Martelella mediterranea DSM 17316: one gene and its partners. The protein of the gene in region 1 binds, or shares a complex with, the protein of each later gene. Links are inferred from orthologs where the notes say so. Each region holds a gene or a part of one and is shown on either strand. Other genes may lie near its edges. The genes, in order: Mame_RS12290, eno and pnp.

Region 1 (6,298 bases):
CGACTTCACGCTGACGCCCGAGGCGCTGGAGGCGGCGGAGAAGGCCCACGGCGTTACACTTGCCGGCGTGCTGCTCGCAAGCCCGGCGAACCCGACCGGCACGGTCACCGGTCGCGCCGCGCTGAAGCGGCTTGCCGACTGGTGCCATGCGCGCGGAACCGCCTTCATCTCCGACGAGATCTACCACGGCCTGGTGTTTTCGGGCGAGGAGGCAAGCGCGCTTTCCTTCACCGACGAGGCGGTGGTGATCAATTCCTTCTCGAAATATTACTGCATGACCGGGTGGCGGATCGGCTGGATGGTGCTGCCGGAAAAACTGGTGCGGGTGTTCGAGCAATTGACGCAGAACATCTATATCTGCGCGCCCGACCTTTCCCAGATCGCCGCGGAGGCGGCTCTTTCCGAGCGAAAGCAGCTCGACGGCTACTGCAATATCTACCGCAACAACCGCAACTTCCTGACCAGCGCGCTGCCGGCGATCGGCCTTCCTGTCGCCTCGCCGATGGACGGGGCTTTCTACGCCTATGTCGACGTCTCGCGCTACACCAATGACAGCCTCGCCTTCGCCCGGCAGATCCTGCACGAGGCCAATGTCGCGGTCACGCCCGGCGTCGATTTCGATCCGGAAAACGGCGGGCGATTTCTACGGCTGTCCTACGCGGGCACCGAGGCCGAGATCACCGAGGCCGTGGAGCGGATCGGCAACTGGCTGCCGGCGAGATAGTTGCAACGTCATGCCGCGTTCGTCCTGTGAGCTTGGTTCTTGGCACGGGAGGTGGGCTTGCTCCCAATACTCTCTCCCGCTGGCGGGAGAGATGCCCCGAAAGGGGCAGTGAGGGTGGATCAGCGTTTCAAATCGTGAGGGCGTTCGCGGGGTGGGTCTCCCCCCTCACTGTCGCTTTCGCGACATCTCTCCCCGCCGGGGCGAGAAGATTGGGTGGCTGTGCGGGAAGGCCCTGGGTTAAAAGTCCAAAACAAAAAAAAGCCGCCGTTTTCGCAAACGGCGGCCTTTCGTTCATTCAAATCAACCGGCTCAGAAGAAGCCGCGGCGGTTCCACCAGCCACGTTTGGGCTTGGCTTCCTCGTCTTCGTTTTCGGCCTTTGCGCCGCCGGAGGTGACCACCGGCGCGGAATGGGTCACGTTGGAGGCGCGGTTGGAGCGCTTGGGGGCGTTTTCTGCTGCGACTTCTTCCACAGCAGGAGCCGCAGCCGCCTCGTCGTCGAGATCTGCGGCCGCTTCGACGGTCGCATCTTCCTCGACTTCGGTTTCGCCGGCCGGTTCCGCGGGCGTTTGCTCGACGGCCTCCTTGGCCGTTTCCGCGTCTGCCTGTTCAGCCGGCGCTTCGCTCTCGGCGCGCTTGGGCTTGCGGCGGCGGCGCGGCTTGCGGCCTTCGATCTCGGTCATGGCCTCGTCCTCGGTGACCTCGGACGGCTGATCGGCGGGGGCATCGGCCTCTGCGGCCGGTGCATCGCTGACCGTCTCGGAGGCTACCGCTTCGGAAGCGACCTCTTCAACCGGCTGGCGATTGTCCGCATCAACCGCTTCGGCGTCAGACTGGTTCTCGGCCGACGTATCGGCGTTGTTGTCCTCGGCCGTCTGCGGCGCGTTCTCATCGCTGCGATTGCGACGTCCGCCACGCTTGCCGCGGCGGCGCTTGCGGCGCGGCTTGTCGGAACCCTGGTCGCCGTCGTCGCTGGCCGATGACTGATTGTCATCGTCGCCCGCCTCGGCGGTCTGTTCGTTGTCGCCTTCGTCGTTCTGCTGACCGTTGCGGCCGCGGCGGCGGCGGCGCTTGCGGCGCGAGCGGCCATTGTCCTCGTCGGCGCTTGCCTCGGGCTTGCTTGCCTCGGGCTGGTCGTCATCTTCCGTTTCGTCGATCTCCTCGACGATGTCGTCTTCCGGCTCATCAGGGAAATCGAGCAGCGTCTCGATCTTGACCGGCGTCTCCACGGGCTCGCCGCGATCGATCTCGAAATGGCTGGTCGTCAGCGTCGCGTCTGCCTTGATGATGATCTCGACGCCGAAACGGGCTTCGTAGTCCACGATCGTGTTGCGCTTCTGGTTGAGCAGATAGAGCGCGTTTTCGGGCGTGGTCCGCACGGTGATGTTGTGCGTGGTGTTCTTCAGCAGATATTCCTCGACCCCGCGCAGCACATGGAGCCCGACGGAGGACTGCGAAAGCACGTGGCCGGTGCCGCCGCAATGGCTGCAGACCTGGGTCGTGGATTCCAGCACCGAGGCGCGGATGCGCTGGCGCGACATTTCCAGAAGGCCGAAATGCGAGATGCGGCCGACCTGGATGCGGGCGCGATCGTGTTTCAGGCAGTCCTTCAGCTTCTTCTCGACGGCGCGGTTGTTGCGCTTTTCTTCCATGTCGATGAAGTCGATGACGACGAGGCCTGCAAGGTCGCGCAGGCGAAGCTGGCGCGCCACTTCTTCCGCGGCCTCGAGGTTCGTCTGAAGCGCGGTGTCCTCGATCGAGTGCTCGCGGGTGGAGCGGCCGGAGTTGACGTCGACGGCGACCAGCGCCTCGGTCTGGTTGATGATCAGGTAGCCGCCGGATTTCAGCGTCACCTGCGGCTGCAGCATGCGGTCGAGCTGGGCTTCGATGCCGGAGCGCGAGAAGATCGGATGCACGTCGCGATAGCGCTGCACCACCTTGGCGTGGCTCGGCATCAGCATCTTCATGAAGTCTTTCGCTTCACGATAGCCGTTTTCGCCGGAGACGATGATCTCGCTGATATCCTTGTTGTAGAGATCGCGGATCGAGCGCTTGATCAGGCTGCCTTCCTCGTAGACAAGGCAGGGCGCGGTCGATGTCAGCGTCTTGGTGCGGACATTTTCCCAAAGCCGCATCAGATATTCGAAGTCGCGCTTGACCTCGGCCTTGGTGCGGTTGGCGCCGGCGGTGCGCAGGATCACGCCCATGCCCTGCGGCACTTCGAGATCCTTGGCGACATCCTTAAGCCGCTTGCGGTCGGCCGGATTGGTGATCTTGCGGGAAATGCCGCCGCCGCGCGCGGTGTTCGGCATCAGCACCGAATAGCGGCCGGCGAGCGAGAGATAGGTGGTCAGCGCCGCGCCCTTGTTGCCGCGTTCTTCCTTGGCAACCTGCACCAGCAGGATCTGGCGGCGCTTGATCACTTCCTGGATGCGATACTGCTTGCGCGCCTTGCGGTGGTTGTATTCCGGCACTTCCTCCATGGCGTCCTCGGCGCCGACGGATTCGACGCTGTCGTCGTCATCGTCCACGTCTTCGGAAACCGTGTCGGCATCGACCTCGGCCGCCATATGCGTCGGGCCCTTGCCATCCTTGGAAGAGCCGTCATCGGACGGGCCGTCTTCAGAGGCGGCGCCTTCATTGGCGGCATCCGCGGGCTTTTCGGCCTCGTCGCTGGCCTTGGCATCCTTCTTGGCGGCGGGCTTGCGGCGACGGCGCGGCTTCGGCTTCTTGGCGGCTTCGTCGTCGCTCTCGGCGGTTGCCGCATCGGCGTCCGCCGTCTTGGCGTCGGCTTCCGCCGCGTCGGCCTTTTCGGCGGTGTCGGTGTCCGCGGGCGCTTCGGCCTTGGGTTCAGCGCTCTCGTCCGGTTTGGCGTCCTGCGGCTTGGCCTCTTCGGCCTTTGCGTCCTCTGACTTTGCGTCCTGGGCCTTGGCGTCGTCAGTCTTGGCCTTGGAGGTTTTGGCGCGGCCACGGCGGGTGCGCGGCTTCGGCTTGGTTTCGTCCTCGGCTGCGGCCTTCTCGGAGGCCTCCGACGGCTGCGACAGCGCGCTGTCGGTATCGTCGTCGTCATCGCTGTCGGAGACTTCCCTCAGCAGCGCTTCACGATCGGCGAGCGGAATCTGATAGTAGTCGGGGTGAATTTCCGAAAAGGCGAGGAAGCCGTGGCGGTTGCCGCCATAATCCACAAAGGCGGCCTGGAGAGAGGGCTCCACCCGCGTGACCTTTGCAAGGTAAATATTGCCGCGCAGCTGTTTCTTGTGCTGCGATTCGAAATCGAACTCCTCTATACGATTTCCGCGAACGACAACGACGCGTGTCTCTTCTTCATGAGACGCGTCGATAAGCATTTTATCTGCCATTTAAGATGAGCTCCTCGGCGCGCATGGCTGGCGGCTTCGGAACGGGTCGATGCCCTTGTCCGGAAATGGTCGCCAGCGGAAACGCCGGATGAAATAATGTCCGACCGTCGCAACGAAACGCGGGCGGCTGCTTCTCGAATCAGTCCGGCGCCCTCGAAGGGGGCGCGGGCCGATGGAAGAATTTGACGCTTCGTTCTCATATATAGCCAGTCGAAACAAACATTGCCTAACCCCGAATTCGGGGCGATGAAATCGCTTCCGGGAAAGCCCGGGAAGCATTGACCCTTAAGCCGCAACGCTTTTGTGAGTAGCGTATGCCGGCCAAGATATACTGTCCGGTGAGTGGAACGACGGCGGACGCTCAATCGCTTCATGTGGCGCCAATCGTGGAAAGACCGGCTGCCCTTGCGCGCAATTGTCCCGTCATAAATGTCCACCTGAGCCACATTAGTATGTATTCGTTGATGCAATAGCAAGAAAAATCCAATCCACGGTAATATTTGAGAAATTGCCGAAACTGCTTTATTACGACGCAAGGTTGTGGCGAAGGCTGATATGTTTCGGAAAGCGTCACGTTTTTGCCATGCCTCTGTCCTTAAACGAGAGGCCTTGAAGGCGAAAGCGGGTTCGCGCGGAAAGACCTATGAGAGGTGGCATGAGGGGAAGGCGGCAAGGCCTTGTTTTTACACGATTGACGATGCTGGTCCTTCGACCTTTGTTTGTCGTTCTCGCCTTGGTGTGCGCGCTTTCGCCGTCCGTTTCGGCGCGTGCTTCCGACGACGATGCGGCCGCGCCGCTGATCGCCTACAACGCCCTGCTTGTCGGCGATGACGCCCGGGCCCGGCTGGTGGTCGATTTCGACCGCAAGCCCGAATTCAGCTATCACTATCTCAAGGATCCGGCGCGCGTGGTGATCACGCTGCCCGCCACCGCCTTCGGCTTTTCCGATGACGCGGTCGAGGCGCGCGGGCTGATCAGCGACATCCGCTACGGCGTCACCGGTCCCGGCCAGTCGCGCATCGTGCTCTCGGCGCGCGAGCCGATCCAGATGACGCTCGCGGAGGTGCGCGAGGAAGGCGATGCTGGCTTCCGTCTGGTGATCGATCTGGCGATTGCCGACAGCGCTCTCTTCGAGAAGCTTCTCGCCGGCCGGCAGGAAACGCCTGCCGCGGCGTTCGCCCGGCAGGATGTTGCCGCGCCGGAGGAGGACGACAGTTTCGTGGTTGCGATCGATGCCGGCCATGGCGGCATCGATACCGGCGCGATCGGCGAAGATAGCCAAACGCTGGAAAAGGACATCACCCTCGATTTCGCCCGCGCCTTCGCTCAAAAGCTTCAGGCCGTGCCCGGCTATGATTCCTATCTGACCCGTGACGCGGATATCTATCTGTCGCTTACCAGGCGCGTCGAGCTTGCCCGTCAGCACGGCGCGGACCTGTTCATTTCGCTGCACGCCGATTCGCTCAACCAGCCCGATATTTCGGGCGCGACCGTCTATACCCTGTCCGATCGCGCCTCCGACCGGCTGGCTGCGGCGCTCGCCGAGCGCGAAAACCTTTCCAACGAGATCATGGGGATCGAGGCCTCGGTCGAGCCTGAGGAGGTGACCGACATCCTGCTGGACCTGACGCGGCGCGAGACCCAGAGCTTTTCGATTTCGCTCGCGGACCAGGTCGTGGCCGCGTTCGAGGGCCAGATCAGCCTGATCAACAATCCGCACCGCTATGCGGGCTTCATGGTTCTGAGAGCGCCGGATATCCCGTCGATCCTGCTCGAGATCGGATTCCTGTCCAACCCCGAGGATGAGAAGCGCATGCTCGACCCGGTCTGGCGCGACAAGCTTGTCGACAGGCTGGTCGATGCGGTGACGCGCTATCGCAGCCCTATGGTATCGGCCATGCCCTAGACTTCGGGCGATAATGAAAGGTTTATCAAAGCTGTCGTCGCAAAAAGCGCACATTCATTGTAAAAAGGATAGCCGGGTATTTTAATTCGGGCCTGCGGGCGATATCTGCGATAAATCGACGGCGGCGAAGGCAGGGCGATGCGGTAAAGCATCGGCACAGCCTCGCGGAAATCCGGGGCGCGGCGAAGGCCGCGACGCCGGCGGCGCGTTCAGGACAAGGTATGAAAAACACGTGACTGTGATCAAGTTCATCGGATATCTCTTCGGCATCGCATGCGCGCTTTTCCTGGTCGTTGCGGTCGGCATCGGGA
Region 2 (5,574 bases), 330 kb from region 1 along the record:
CCGCCCTTGGCGACCTTCTCGGCCGTTTCGTCGGAGGACGATTTCTCGGCCTTGTCCTCTTCCTTGGCGGGCTGCTTCGGCTTGTCTTCCTTCGGCTTTTCCGCCTTGGCCGGAGCCTCGCCGCCGCCTTCGGCCGCCTTGGCGGCCTCGGCAACGTCCTCGCCATCTTCGGCAAGGATCGCGATCAGGGCGTTGACCGCCACGCCGTCGGTGCCTTCCGGCACAACGATCTTGGCGACCGTGCCCTCGTCGACGGCTTCGACTTCCATCGTCGCCTTGTCGGTTTCGATCTCGGCAATCACATCACCGGCCGAAACGCTGTCGCCTTCCTTGACCAGCCACTTGGAAAGATTGCCCTCTTCCATGGTCGGCGAAAGCGCCGGCATCGTAATCTTGATGGGCATCTTGACGCTCCCTTACTTGTAGCAGACGGCCTTGACCGCATCGATGACTTCACCGACGTTCGGCAGGGCGAGCTTTTCGAGGTTGGCGGCGTAGGGCATCGGAACATCCTTGCCGGCGATCGTCATGATCGGCGCATCGAGGTAATCGAAGGCCTGCTGCATGACGCGGGTCGCGATCTCGGTGCCGACGGAGGACTGTGGGAAGCCTTCCTCGACGGTGACCAGACGACCGGTCTTCTTCACCGATTCGATAACCGTCGGCAGATCCATCGGGCGGATGGTGCGCAGATCGATGATCTCGACGTCGATCCCTTCCTCCTCAAGCTTGGCCGCCGCTTCCACCGCATAGGTCATGCCGATGCCGAAGGAAACGATGGTTGCGTCCTTGCCCTGCTTGTGAATGCGGGCCTTGCCGATCGGCAGCACGAAATCATCAAGCTTCGGCACATCGAACTTGTGACCGTAGAGGATTTCGTTTTCGAGGAAGATCACCGGATTGGGATCGCGGATCGCCGCCTTCAGGAGCCCCTTGGCGTCGGCAGCCGTATAGGGCATCACGACCTTGAGGCCCGGAATGTGGCTGTACCACGAGGCGTAGCACTGCGAGTGCTGGGCCGCCACACGGGCTGCCGCGCCGTTCGGACCGCGGAACACGATCGAGCTCTCCATCTGTCCGCCGGACATGTAGTGCGTCTTGGCGGCGGAGTTGATGATCTGGTCCATCGCCTGCATGGCGAAGTTGAAGGTCATGAACTCGACGATCGGCTTCAGCCCGGCCAGCGCTGCGCCAACGGCAACCCCGGTGAAGCCATGCTCGGTAATCGGGGTATCGACCACGCGCTTGGCGCCGAATTCCTGCAGCAGGCCCTGCGTGATCTTGTAGGCGCCCTGATATTCGGCGACTTCCTCGCCCATGACGAAGACATCGCCATCGGCGCGCATTTCTTCGGCCATGGCATCGCGCAGCGCTTCACGCACCGTCGTCGAAACCATTTCTGTGCCTTCCGGAATATCCGGATCGGAGGCGACCTCGACGGCCTTCGGTTCGGCCGGCGCGTTGGAAGCGGAAGCCTGCGGCTTTTCTTCCTGCTCGACCTCGGGGGCCTTTTCAGACTGTTTCGGCTGCTCGGCGGCGTCGGCCTTGCCGATATCGTCGACGCTTTCGCCCTCTTCCAGGAGCACGGCGATCGGGGTGTTGACCTTGACGCCTTCGGCGCCTTCCTCAACCAGGATCTTGCCGATCGTGCCTTCGTCCACGGCTTCGACTTCCATCGTCGCCTTGTCGGTCTCGATCTCGGCGATCACGTCACCGGCGGCGACGCTGTCGCCTTCCTTCTTGAGCCACTTTGTAAGGTTGCCCTCTTCCATCGTCGGGGAGAGTGCCGGCATGAGAATATTGGTAGGCATGGTATCCCTCCCCGTCTTAGCGCAGGATGTCGGTGTAGAGCTCGGACGCATCCGGCTCCGGATCGGTCTGGGCGAAATCGGCGGCGTCGGAGATGACCGAGCGCACGTCCTTGTCGATCGCCTTCAACTCGTCTTCCGTCGCCCACTTCTTGTCCAGAAGCCGCTTTCTGACCTGCTCGATCGGGTCGTGCTCGGCGCGCATCTTCTGGACCTCGTCCTTGGAGCGGTATTTCGCCGGGTCCGACATCGAGTGGCCGCGATAGCGGTAAGTCATCATTTCGAGAATGAACGGCCCGTTGCCTTCACGCGCGAACTTTTCCGCCTCTTCGGCAGCCGCCTTGACGGCGCGGACATCCATGCCGTCGACCTGCTTGCCGGGAATGTTGAAAGATGCGCCGCGCTTGGAAAAGTCGGTCTCAGCCGACGAGCGCGTAACCGAGGTGCCCATGGCATAGCGGTTGTTTTCGACAACATAGACCACCGGCAGCTTCCAAAGCTCGGCCATGTTGAAGCTTTCATAGACCTGGCCCTGATTGGCCGCGCCATCGCCGTAATAGACGACGGCGACATGGTCGTTCTCGCGGTAACGGTTGGCGAAGGCGAGACCGGTTCCGAGCGGAACCTGCGCGCCGACAATGCCGTGGCCGCCGTAAAACGCCTTCTCCTTGGAGAACATGTGCATCGAGCCGCCCTTGCCCTTGGAATAGCCCGAGCGGCGGCCGGTCAGCTCGGCCATCACGCCGCGCGCTTCCATGCCGGTTGCGAGCATATGACCGTGGTCGCGGTAGCTGGTGATGATCTGGTCGCCGTCCTTCAGCGCCATCTGCATACCGACGACGACGGCTTCCTGACCGATATAGAGGTGACAGAAACCGCCGATGAAGCCCATGCCGTAAAGCTGGCCGGCCTTTTCCTCGAAGCGGCGGATCATCAGCATTTCGCGGAGCGCATGCATTTCCTGATCGCGATCGAATTCGACGATCCGTTTGTTATCTTCTTTTTTGGGTGATTTCCGTGAAGCGGACGCTTGGGACGCCATCAGGGTCTCCTTCGTTGAGGAAAGACGTGGAATTGGCAGTCACAATAGGCGGTTTTGTGCGGCACGGCAATGCTAGATTTAGCACGCTCTATGACAACTCAAAATATTGAAATTATTTATAAAAGATTGAATTAACTTGATTTCAGTTTATTGCAGATGTCGCTCGAAAATCACGATCTCGTCCGGCTTCAGCAGGTTGAGCGCGTAGCGCGCATGCTCGTCAAGCGCATCCTTCATCAGCGAGCCGTCGGAGAGCATCTTGACATGCTTCTCCCTCGCCTCGCGTTCGGCCACGAGCTTCTCCAGCTTGCGCTCGTTGAGCGCCTTGTGGGCCGCAAATCGCTCGCCGGCAATCAGGCCGTAATCGCCATGGATCGAGTGATAGATGAAATAGCTCATGAAGCAGACGGTGATCGCCGGTACGATCAGGCGGCCGTAAAACCGGGATTTATGATGTCGGGTCCACATGAAGCTGTCCGGAAGGCTACGCAATACAATGGAGTCACACTAGCGCGTGAACCTTAACCAAGGCTAAACCGGGTGTCGGGGGATGGGACGAAGTGCGGCTTTTTGAGGCAAAGCCGGAGCGGCAATCAGGCCCGGCTGAGGGGCAATGATACCCTCTGGAATCTCAGTTTCGCTCAACGTTGGTTTCAACCAAGGAACTGGCCGCCAACAATCTCCCCCCTTGAGGGGGAGATTATGGGCTGGGGCTCCAGGCGAGGCCGGAGCTTCCGAAAAATCAACCCTTCAGGATCGACCGGCCGGCGTAGACGGCTTGGCTACCCAGTTCTTCCTCGATGCGGATGAGCTGGTTGTACTTGGCGAGACGATCCGAGCGCGACAGCGAGCCGGTCTTGATCTGACCGCAATTGGTGGCGACCGCGAGATCGGCGATCGTGGCGTCCTCGGTCTCGCCGGAGCGATGCGACATCACGCTGGTGTAGCCGGCCTTGTGCGCGGACTCGACGGCGTCGAGCGTTTCGGTCAGCGAGCCGATCTGGTTGACCTTGACCAGCAGCGAATTGGCGACGCCCATCCTGATGCCGTCCTTCAGGCGCTTGGTATTGGTGACGAACAGGTCGTCGCCGACGAGCTGGCACTTGTCGCCGATCAGCGACGTCAGTTCCTTCCAGCCGTCCCAGTCATCCTCGGCAAGGCCGTCCTCGATCGAGAAGATCGGGTATTTGCCGATCAGGTCGGCGAGATAGGCGGCCATCTCGCCGGAATCCAGTGTCTTGCCTTCGCCTTCCATCACGTATTTGCCGCCCTTGTAGAATTCGGTCGAAGCGGCGTCCATGGCGAGGTAGACGTCCTCGCCGGGCTTGTAACCGGCCTTTTCGATCGACTTCATGATGATGTCGAGCGCCGAGGTGGTGCTCGGAAGCGCCGGCGCGAAGCCGCCCTCGTCGCCGATCGCGGTATTGTAGCCGCCGGCCGAAAGTTCCTTCTTCAGCGTGTGGAAGATTTCCGAACCCGTGCGCACCGCGTCGCGCAGCGTATCGGCGCCGATCGGCATGATCATGAATTCCTGGAAGTCGATCGGGTTGTCGGCATGCTCGCCGCCATTGATGATGTTCATCATCGGAACCGGCAGCTGGTGAGCGAACACGCCGCCGACATAGCGGTAGAGCGGCAGGCCGCAGGCGGTGGCGGCGGCCTTGGCGGTGGCAAGCGACACGCCGAGAATGGCGTTGGCGCCGAGGCGGCCCTTGTTGGCGGTGCCGTCAAGCTCGATCATGGCCTGATCGATTTCCATCTGGTTTTCAGCGTCGAGCCCGACAATCGCCTCGAGGATCTCGTTGTTGACGGCATCGACCGCCTTTTCCACGCCCTTGCCGAGATAGCGTTCGCCGCCATCGCGCAGTTCGACGGCTTCGTGCGCGCCAGTGGAGGCGCCGGAGGGAACGGCGGCGCGGCCGATCGTGCCGTCTTCCAGATACACATCGACCTCGACCGTGGGATTGCCACGGCTGTCGAGGATTTCACGGGCGAGAATGTCGGTGATTGTCGTCATGATTGTCTACCTGTCGACCTTGCTACAAAAAAAATGAAACGACCGCGTCTAAGCGCTGGAGCCTTGCGAGGGCCACCCCTTCAGCAGGCGGACCGCGTCGTCGGAGTTCTGCTTAATGCAGTTCGTGCGCCAGCACTATGACGAATGAATGATTTTGGCGATCAAGCCGCGCATATTTGCGGCACGATCGCCCGATTTCGAAAGAACTTACCTTCCCTTGGCAATGGCGTCAAAAGCAAGAAGCTTGTCCAGAAGCCGCGGCATGTCATCGAGCGGCACCATGTTGGGACCGTCCGAAGGCGCATTGTCAGGATCCTCATGGGTCTCGATGAAAACGCCGGCAACGCCGACGGCAACGGCCGCGCGCGCCAGCGTCTCGACGAATTCCCGCTGTCCGCCGGTCGAACCGCCCTGCCCGCCCGGCTGCTGCACCGAATGGGTGGCGTCGAAGATCACCGGCGCGCCGGTGGATGCCATGATCGGCAGCGCCCGCATGTCGGAAACCAGCGTGTTGTAGCCGAAGGAAACGCCGCGCTCGCACAGCAGAACATTATCATTGCCGCTGTCGACGATCTTGGCGAGGACGTTTTTCATGTCCCAGGGCGCCAGGAACTGGCCCTTCTTGACGTTGATCACCCGGCCGGTCTTCGCGGCGGCGACCAGAAGGTCTGTCTGGCGCGACAGGAAGGCCGGGATCTGCAGCACGT
Region 3 (5,627 bases), 400 kb from region 1 along the record:
GAGTGCTGACTCCTCATCGCCGATCGTTCGCCCCGTGCCGATCGCGTCCAGCATAAGCTGCGCCGCGCCCAGTTCCAGAAAGGCAAAGCCCTCCTCCGGCCGGTCATAGGCGACCGAAAAGCCGATCAACCCGACGTAGAACTCGAGGCTCTGAGCCAGGTCCCTCACGCCGAGTTCCGGGATGAGGGCGTTGAACCTCACTTGCGGCCCCAGAGGATCTTGAAGCGGGCGTTGCGATAATCCTCGCCGCTCGACTTGCAGTTTTCCGCGAGTACCGGCTCATAGGGCAGGCCGCGATTGGCGACCAGAAGCAGTCGCCCGCCGGGCTTCAGCGCATCGCAAGCGGCCTTGATCAGCGCCTTGCCGAGCGAGGGCTCTGCCGCCTTTCCGGCGTGGAAGGGCGGATTCATGACGATCAGGTCGTAGCGCGTCCTGACCTTCTCGCCCGCAAGGTCCTGCCAGAAATAACGAAACGCGCCCTGCTGGCCGGCGAGATTGACCTTGGCGCGTTCCAGCGCGCGGTAATCCGCCTCGTAGAGATCGATGCCCTCCGCGCGCGGCGCGCGTTCGGCGAGCATGGCGGCAAGATAACCCCAACCCGCGCCGAAATCGGCCGCAAGCCCGGAAAAATCTTCCGGCAGGCGCTCGCCCAGAATGCGCGAGCCCTCGTCGATCCGGTCATGCGAGAACAGGCCCGCCACGGTGGTGAAGCGGCCATCGATCTCGACGGTCGGATGGGTCAGCTTTTCTATCGCCTCCGAGGCATCATCCGGGCGGGTGAACCACACCGCCACGCCATGATATTTCGGCATCGATTCGAGATCGGAAAACAGATGGCCGAGCCGCTTCCTCAGCGACTGGATGCCTTCCTCCTTGGTGCCCGCGATCACGATGAAGCCGCCGGGCACGGTCTTTGCGAGCGCTTCCGCGATCCGGTTCTCGTTTTCGCCGCGATGCTTGGTGAGCAGGATGAGCGTCAGATCGTAAGGCCCCTCGCCCGCCTCCGGCGCGACATCGGCATGCGCGCGCTCCAGCCCGATGAAATGCGGGCGATAGGGCTGCACCGCCTCGATCGAGGCGCCGAAGCCCTCCGGCACCCGGTAACCGGGCTCGGCGCCCAGAAACAGGCAACGGCCAGCCTCGGGCATGGCGATCGTGCCGCTTTCGAAGGGATGGAAAATGGTTTTCAGCGTCTCACGAGCCATGATTCTACCTGTGAAAAAGGCGCGAGCGATAGCTGCTCACGCCTGAAAATGAATGCCTTGCGGTTCTCTCCCTCAATCTCTCCCCTTGAGGGAGAGATGCCCCGAAGGGGCAGAGAGGGGTAAACCCTATCGGCAAATGCGGAGCTACGGGCTGATACCCATTACCCCTCTCTGTCGCTTTCGCGACATCTCCCCCTCAAGGGGGGAGATTGGAGGGAGCATCACTGCTCCGAAGGTTCAGAACCCGTTGGTCCGTCAGCCTTACTCGGCGGCGTCGGACTTCTGCTTGCGCTCGATTTCCTTGCCGGTCTCCTGGTCGACGACCTTCATCGACAGCTTGACCTTGCCGCGCTCATCGAAGCCGATGAGCTTGACCCAGACCTTGTCGCCTTCCTTGACCACGTCGGTGGTCTTGGCCACACGATCCGCTGCAAGCTGCGAGATGTGGACCAGACCGTCACGCGGGCCGAAGAAGTTCACGAAAGCGCCGAAATCGGCAGTCTTGACGACCGTGCCCTCGTAGATCGCGTTCAGTTCCGGCTCGTCGACGATCGAGTGGATCCACTTCTTGGCCGCCTCGATCTCCTTGCCGGAGGACGATGCGATCTTGATCGTGCCGTCATCCTCGATGTTGATCTTGGCGCCGGTCTTTTCCACGATCTCGCGGATGACCTTGCCGCCCGAGCCGATAACGTCGCGGATCTTGTCGACGGCAATCGTCATCATCTCGATGCGCGGGGCGTATTCGCCGAGCTGCTCGCGGCCCTCGGTGATGGCCTTGGCCATTTCGCCAAGAATGTGCTTGCGGCCGCCCTGGGCCTGGCCGAGCGCGACCTTCATGATCTCCTCGGTGATGCCGGCGATCTTGATGTCCATCTGCAGCGAGGTGATGCCGTCGGACGTGCCGGCGACCTTGAAGTCCATGTCGCCGAGGTGGTCCTCGTCACCGAGAATGTCGGAGAGAACCGCGAAGCGCTCGCCTTCCAGGATCAGGCCCATGGCGATGCCGGCAACCGGCTTTGCCAGCGGAACGCCGGCATCCATCAGCGCCAGCGAGGTGCCGCACACGGTCGCCATCGAGGACGAACCGTTGGATTCGGTGATCTCGGAGACGACGCGCAGCGTGTAGGGGAACTGTTCCACGGTCGGCAGCATCGGACGGATCGCGCGCCATGCAAGCTTGCCGTGGCCGATCTCGCGGCGGCCCGGGGAGCCCATGCGGCCGGTCTCACCCACCGAATAGGGCGGGAAGTTGTAGTGCAGCAGGAAGCGTTCCTTATACATGCCGGTCAGCGCGTCGACATACTGCTCGTCCTCGCCGGTGCCGAGCGTGGCGACGACCAGCGCCTGGGTTTCACCGCGGGTGAACAGCGCCGAACCGTGAGTGCGCGGCAGGATGCCGACTTCGGAGACGATCGGACGGACGGTCTCGAGATCGCGGCCGTCGATGCGGCTCTTGGTGTCGAGAATGTTCCAGCGGACGATCTTGGCCTGGAGGTGCTTGAACACCGCGCCGATTTCTTCCGCCGTGTACTTGGCTTCCTCGCCTTCGGCCGGGGCGTAGCGCTCCTTCACCTTGGCCTTGCAGGCGTCGACGGCGGCGTAGCGCGCGGCCTTTTCGGTGATCTTGTAGGCGTCGCGCAGCTCGTTCTCGATGAAGGAGAGCATGTCGTTTTCAAGGGCGGAATGATCTTCCGGCTCGAATTCGCGCGGCTCCTTGGCGGCGACTTCGGCAAGCTTGATGATCGCGTCGATCACGGGCTGGAAGCCCTTGTGGCCGAACATGACGGCGCCGAGCATGACGTCTTCGGGCAGCTCCTTGGCTTCCGATTCCACCATCAGGACCGCGTCGCCCGTGCCGGCGACCACGAGGTCGAGCGCGGTTTCGGGCATTTCGTCGATATGCGGGTTCAGCACGTATTCGCCGTTGATGTAGCCGACGCGCGCGCCGCCGATCGGGCCCATGAACGGAACGCCGGAGAGCGTCAGCGCGGCCGAGGTCGCGACCATCGCCAGAACGTCCGGGTTGTTTTCGAGGTCATGCTGGAGAACGGTGACCACCACCTGGGTGTCGTTCTTGTAGCCTTCGGGAAACAGCGGGCGGATCGGGCGGTCGATCAGTCGGGAAACGAGGGTCTCGTTCTCGCTCGGGCGGCCCTCGCGCTTGAAGTAGCCGCCGGGGATCCGGCCGGCCGCGAAGGTCTTTTCCTGGTAGTTGACGGTGAGCGGGAAGAAATCCTGGCCCGGCTTCGGCTCCTTGGCGGAGACGACGGTGGCCAGAACGGTGGTTTCGCCATAGGAGGCCAGAACCGCGCCGTCAGCCTGACGGGCAACCTTGCCGGTCTCAAGCGTGAGCGTGCGGCCGGCCCACTCGATTTCCACTTTGTGGGAGTTGAACATGTCTTGTCCTTTAACAAATGCAGCGATCCCGCTCCTGCCCGAAGGAAAGGCGAAATCACGGCGTCACGTTTCGTTCGACACGTCACGGGCAAGACAACGTGCTGCTTCCGGTTGCGAAGCAGCCTGCAATCCTGCCCCATGACAGGTCCGTTTCGGCATGCGGCGCCGGACGTTCCGGGGCCGCGTCTTCTGATCCAGCGCCCGCCACGGCGCAAAACCGGCGCTTTGTCAGCGCAAATGGAAACGGCGGGCGCAAACGCCCGCCGGATTAAGCCTAGCGGCGAATGCCCAGACGGCCGATAAGGCTCGTATAGCGGCTTTCATCGATGCGCTTAAGGTAGTCGAGCAGCGAACGGCGGGTCGAAACCAGCGTCAGCAGGCCACGGCGGGAATGGTTGTCCTTCTTGTGGTCCTTGAAGTGCTCGGTCAGGTTGGTAATCCGCTCGGTCAGGATGGCAACCTGTACTTCCGGTGAACCGGTGTCGCCTTCCTTGGTTGCGTATTCCTTGATCAGCGCTGCCTTGCGTTCAGCAGTAATCGACATCGGTCATCCTTTCTTTAAGAAATGAGGGTGTTTCAAGTCGCCCGGGCCGGGATGTCGTCCAGCAGGGGCCATTCATGCGCATCTGTTTCAATGCTGGCGCCCATATAGGCCAAACAGAGCGTAATGTCGAGTGTCGCTTTGCGCACGGGGCGACAGCGCATTGCCGGAGGCTTCCGCAACGGCTCGCGGCGCCGGGCACGGTTTGCCTGCGTCATTCAGAAAGAGGGGCATTTCCCGTTGCGGGCATTGCCCGATCCTGCAGAGCCCGCCGCCTCATCGAAGCGGCGGGCCCTTGGTCTTACTGGCGCAACGCCTTGACGTCGTCCGCGCTCACGGCGGGCGCGGAATTGCCCCAGGCGCTGCGCAGGAAGGTCGCCAGCGTTGCGATATCGGCATCCGAAAGCCGGACGCCGAAGGCCGGCATTGCCAGCCGTTCCGGACGCTCGCCCGTCGAAGGCATCGCGGCGCCATGGAGAATGACCTCCGTCAGACCCTTCGTCGTCGGAGCCGTCACCAGCGAGTTGCCCTTCAGCGCCGGGAACACGCCGGGGGCGCCGCGGCCGTCCGGCATATGACAGGCATTGCAGTTGTTGAGATAGAGAATTTCTCCATCCGTAAGGTCTGCCGCTGCCTTGAGCTTCGCCGTCGTCGGATCGTCGGCGGCATCGAGCCGGTCCGTCGTCCGCTCGTCGGGCACGGGCTGCGGGTCGGGCTTGACGTCCGAGATCGCCCGGAGATAGGCGACCATCGCATCGGCATCCTCGTCCTTCATGTATTGAAGGGATTCGCCGACCACGAGCTGCATCTCGCCGACCACCGCGGAATGGGCGTTGCGGCCGGTCGTCAGATAGTCCTTCAGGTCCGCGTCGGTCCATGTCTGCAGTGCGGACGCGGCCGTGCGCAGGTCGGGCGCCGTCCAGCCGCCGATCTCGCCGCCCGTCAGGAAGGCCGGATTGTCGGCATTGGTGCCATCCTGCGCCATGATCATGTTGCGCGGGCTGTGGCAGGCCGCGCAATGGCCGAGCGCCTGCACCAGGTAAGCCCCGCGATCAAGCGTGTCGCTTTCGGTCGCAACGTCATCGGGGTGGAAGCCGGGCTTGCCGAGTGCGGCCCAGTTCCACAGACGAATGCCCCAGCGCTGGTTGAACGGGAAGTCGAGCGCCGTCTCCTTCACCGGGTTGTCGACCGCCGCGACATCGTTGTGGATATAGCTCCAGATCGCCCGGATATCCTCCTCCTTCATGTGCCGGTAGTTCTCGTAGGGCATGGCCGGATAGAGGTGCACCCCGCCGGGCGCGATGCCGTCGACGAGGGCGGCGTGGAACTGGTCGTAGGTCCAATTGCCGATCCCGGTCTCCCCATCGGGGGTGATGTTGCTCGACCAGATCGTGCCCATCGGGCTTTCGATGGCCCGTCCGCCGGCAAAGGGCTTGCCGCCCTCGGCGGTGTGACAGGCCTGACAGTCGGCCATCTGGGTG

The links.
Region 2: the proteins of Mame_RS12290 (region 1) and eno are in contact, whole or in part, in a solved structure (PDB 2FYM), measured with the Escherichia coli proteins. The link is inferred for Martelella mediterranea DSM 17316 from one-to-one orthologs.
Region 3: the proteins of Mame_RS12290 (region 1) and pnp are in contact, whole or in part, in a cryo-EM structure (PDB 9QH0), measured with the Escherichia coli proteins. The link is inferred for Martelella mediterranea DSM 17316 from one-to-one orthologs.

What each region holds. Positions count from the first base shown.
Region 1 is NZ_CP020330.1:2,629,394-2,635,691, forward strand. Bases 834-4,401 are described here. They hold Mame_RS12290 (Rne/Rng family ribonuclease), read right to left. Parts: upstream 4,082-4,401; coding sequence 1,034-4,081; downstream 834-1,033. Also shown: Mame_RS12285 (pyridoxal phosphate-dependent aminotransferase), read left to right, coding at 1-724; Mame_RS12295 (N-acetylmuramoyl-L-alanine amidase), read left to right, coding at 4,779-5,987; Mame_RS12300 (penicillin-binding protein 1A), read left to right, coding at 6,226-6,298. UniProt on the Escherichia coli protein: Endoribonuclease that plays a central role in RNA processing and decay. Required for the maturation of 5S and 16S rRNAs and the majority of tRNAs. Also involved in the degradation of most mRNAs.
Region 2 is NZ_CP020330.1:2,964,237-2,969,810, reverse strand. What follows is about bases 2,731-5,574. They hold eno (phosphopyruvate hydratase), read right to left. Parts: upstream 4,868-5,574; coding sequence 3,593-4,867; downstream 2,731-3,592. Other genes in these bases: kdsA (3-deoxy-8-phosphooctulonate synthase), read right to left, coding at 5,075-5,574; Mame_RS13835 (FtsB family cell division protein), read right to left, coding at 2,998-3,318; pdhA (pyruvate dehydrogenase (acetyl-transferring) E1 component subunit alpha), read right to left, coding at 2,731-2,850. Also shown: Mame_RS13850 (pyruvate dehydrogenase complex dihydrolipoamide acetyltransferase), read right to left, coding at 1-365; Mame_RS13845 (pyruvate dehydrogenase complex E1 component subunit beta), read right to left, coding at 417-1,811; more of pdhA, read right to left, coding at 1,828-2,730. UniProt on the Escherichia coli protein: Catalyzes the reversible conversion of 2-phosphoglycerate (2-PG) into phosphoenolpyruvate (PEP). It is essential for the degradation of carbohydrates via glycolysis.
Region 3 is NZ_CP020330.1:2,232,452-2,238,078, reverse strand. Bases 1,037-3,933 are described here. They hold pnp (polyribonucleotide nucleotidyltransferase), read right to left. Parts: upstream 3,606-3,933; coding sequence 1,467-3,605; downstream 1,037-1,466. Other genes in these bases: rpsO (30S ribosomal protein S15), read right to left, coding at 3,880-3,933; Mame_RS10445 (class I SAM-dependent methyltransferase), read right to left, coding at 1,037-1,205. Outside these bases: Mame_RS10450 (bleomycin resistance protein), read right to left, coding at 1-168; more of Mame_RS10445, read right to left, coding at 198-1,036; more of rpsO, read right to left, coding at 3,934-4,149; Mame_RS10430 (cytochrome c), read right to left, coding at 4,448-5,627. UniProt on the Escherichia coli protein: Involved in mRNA degradation. Catalyzes the phosphorolysis of single-stranded polyribonucleotides processively in the 3'- to 5'-direction. Also involved, along with RNase II, in tRNA processing.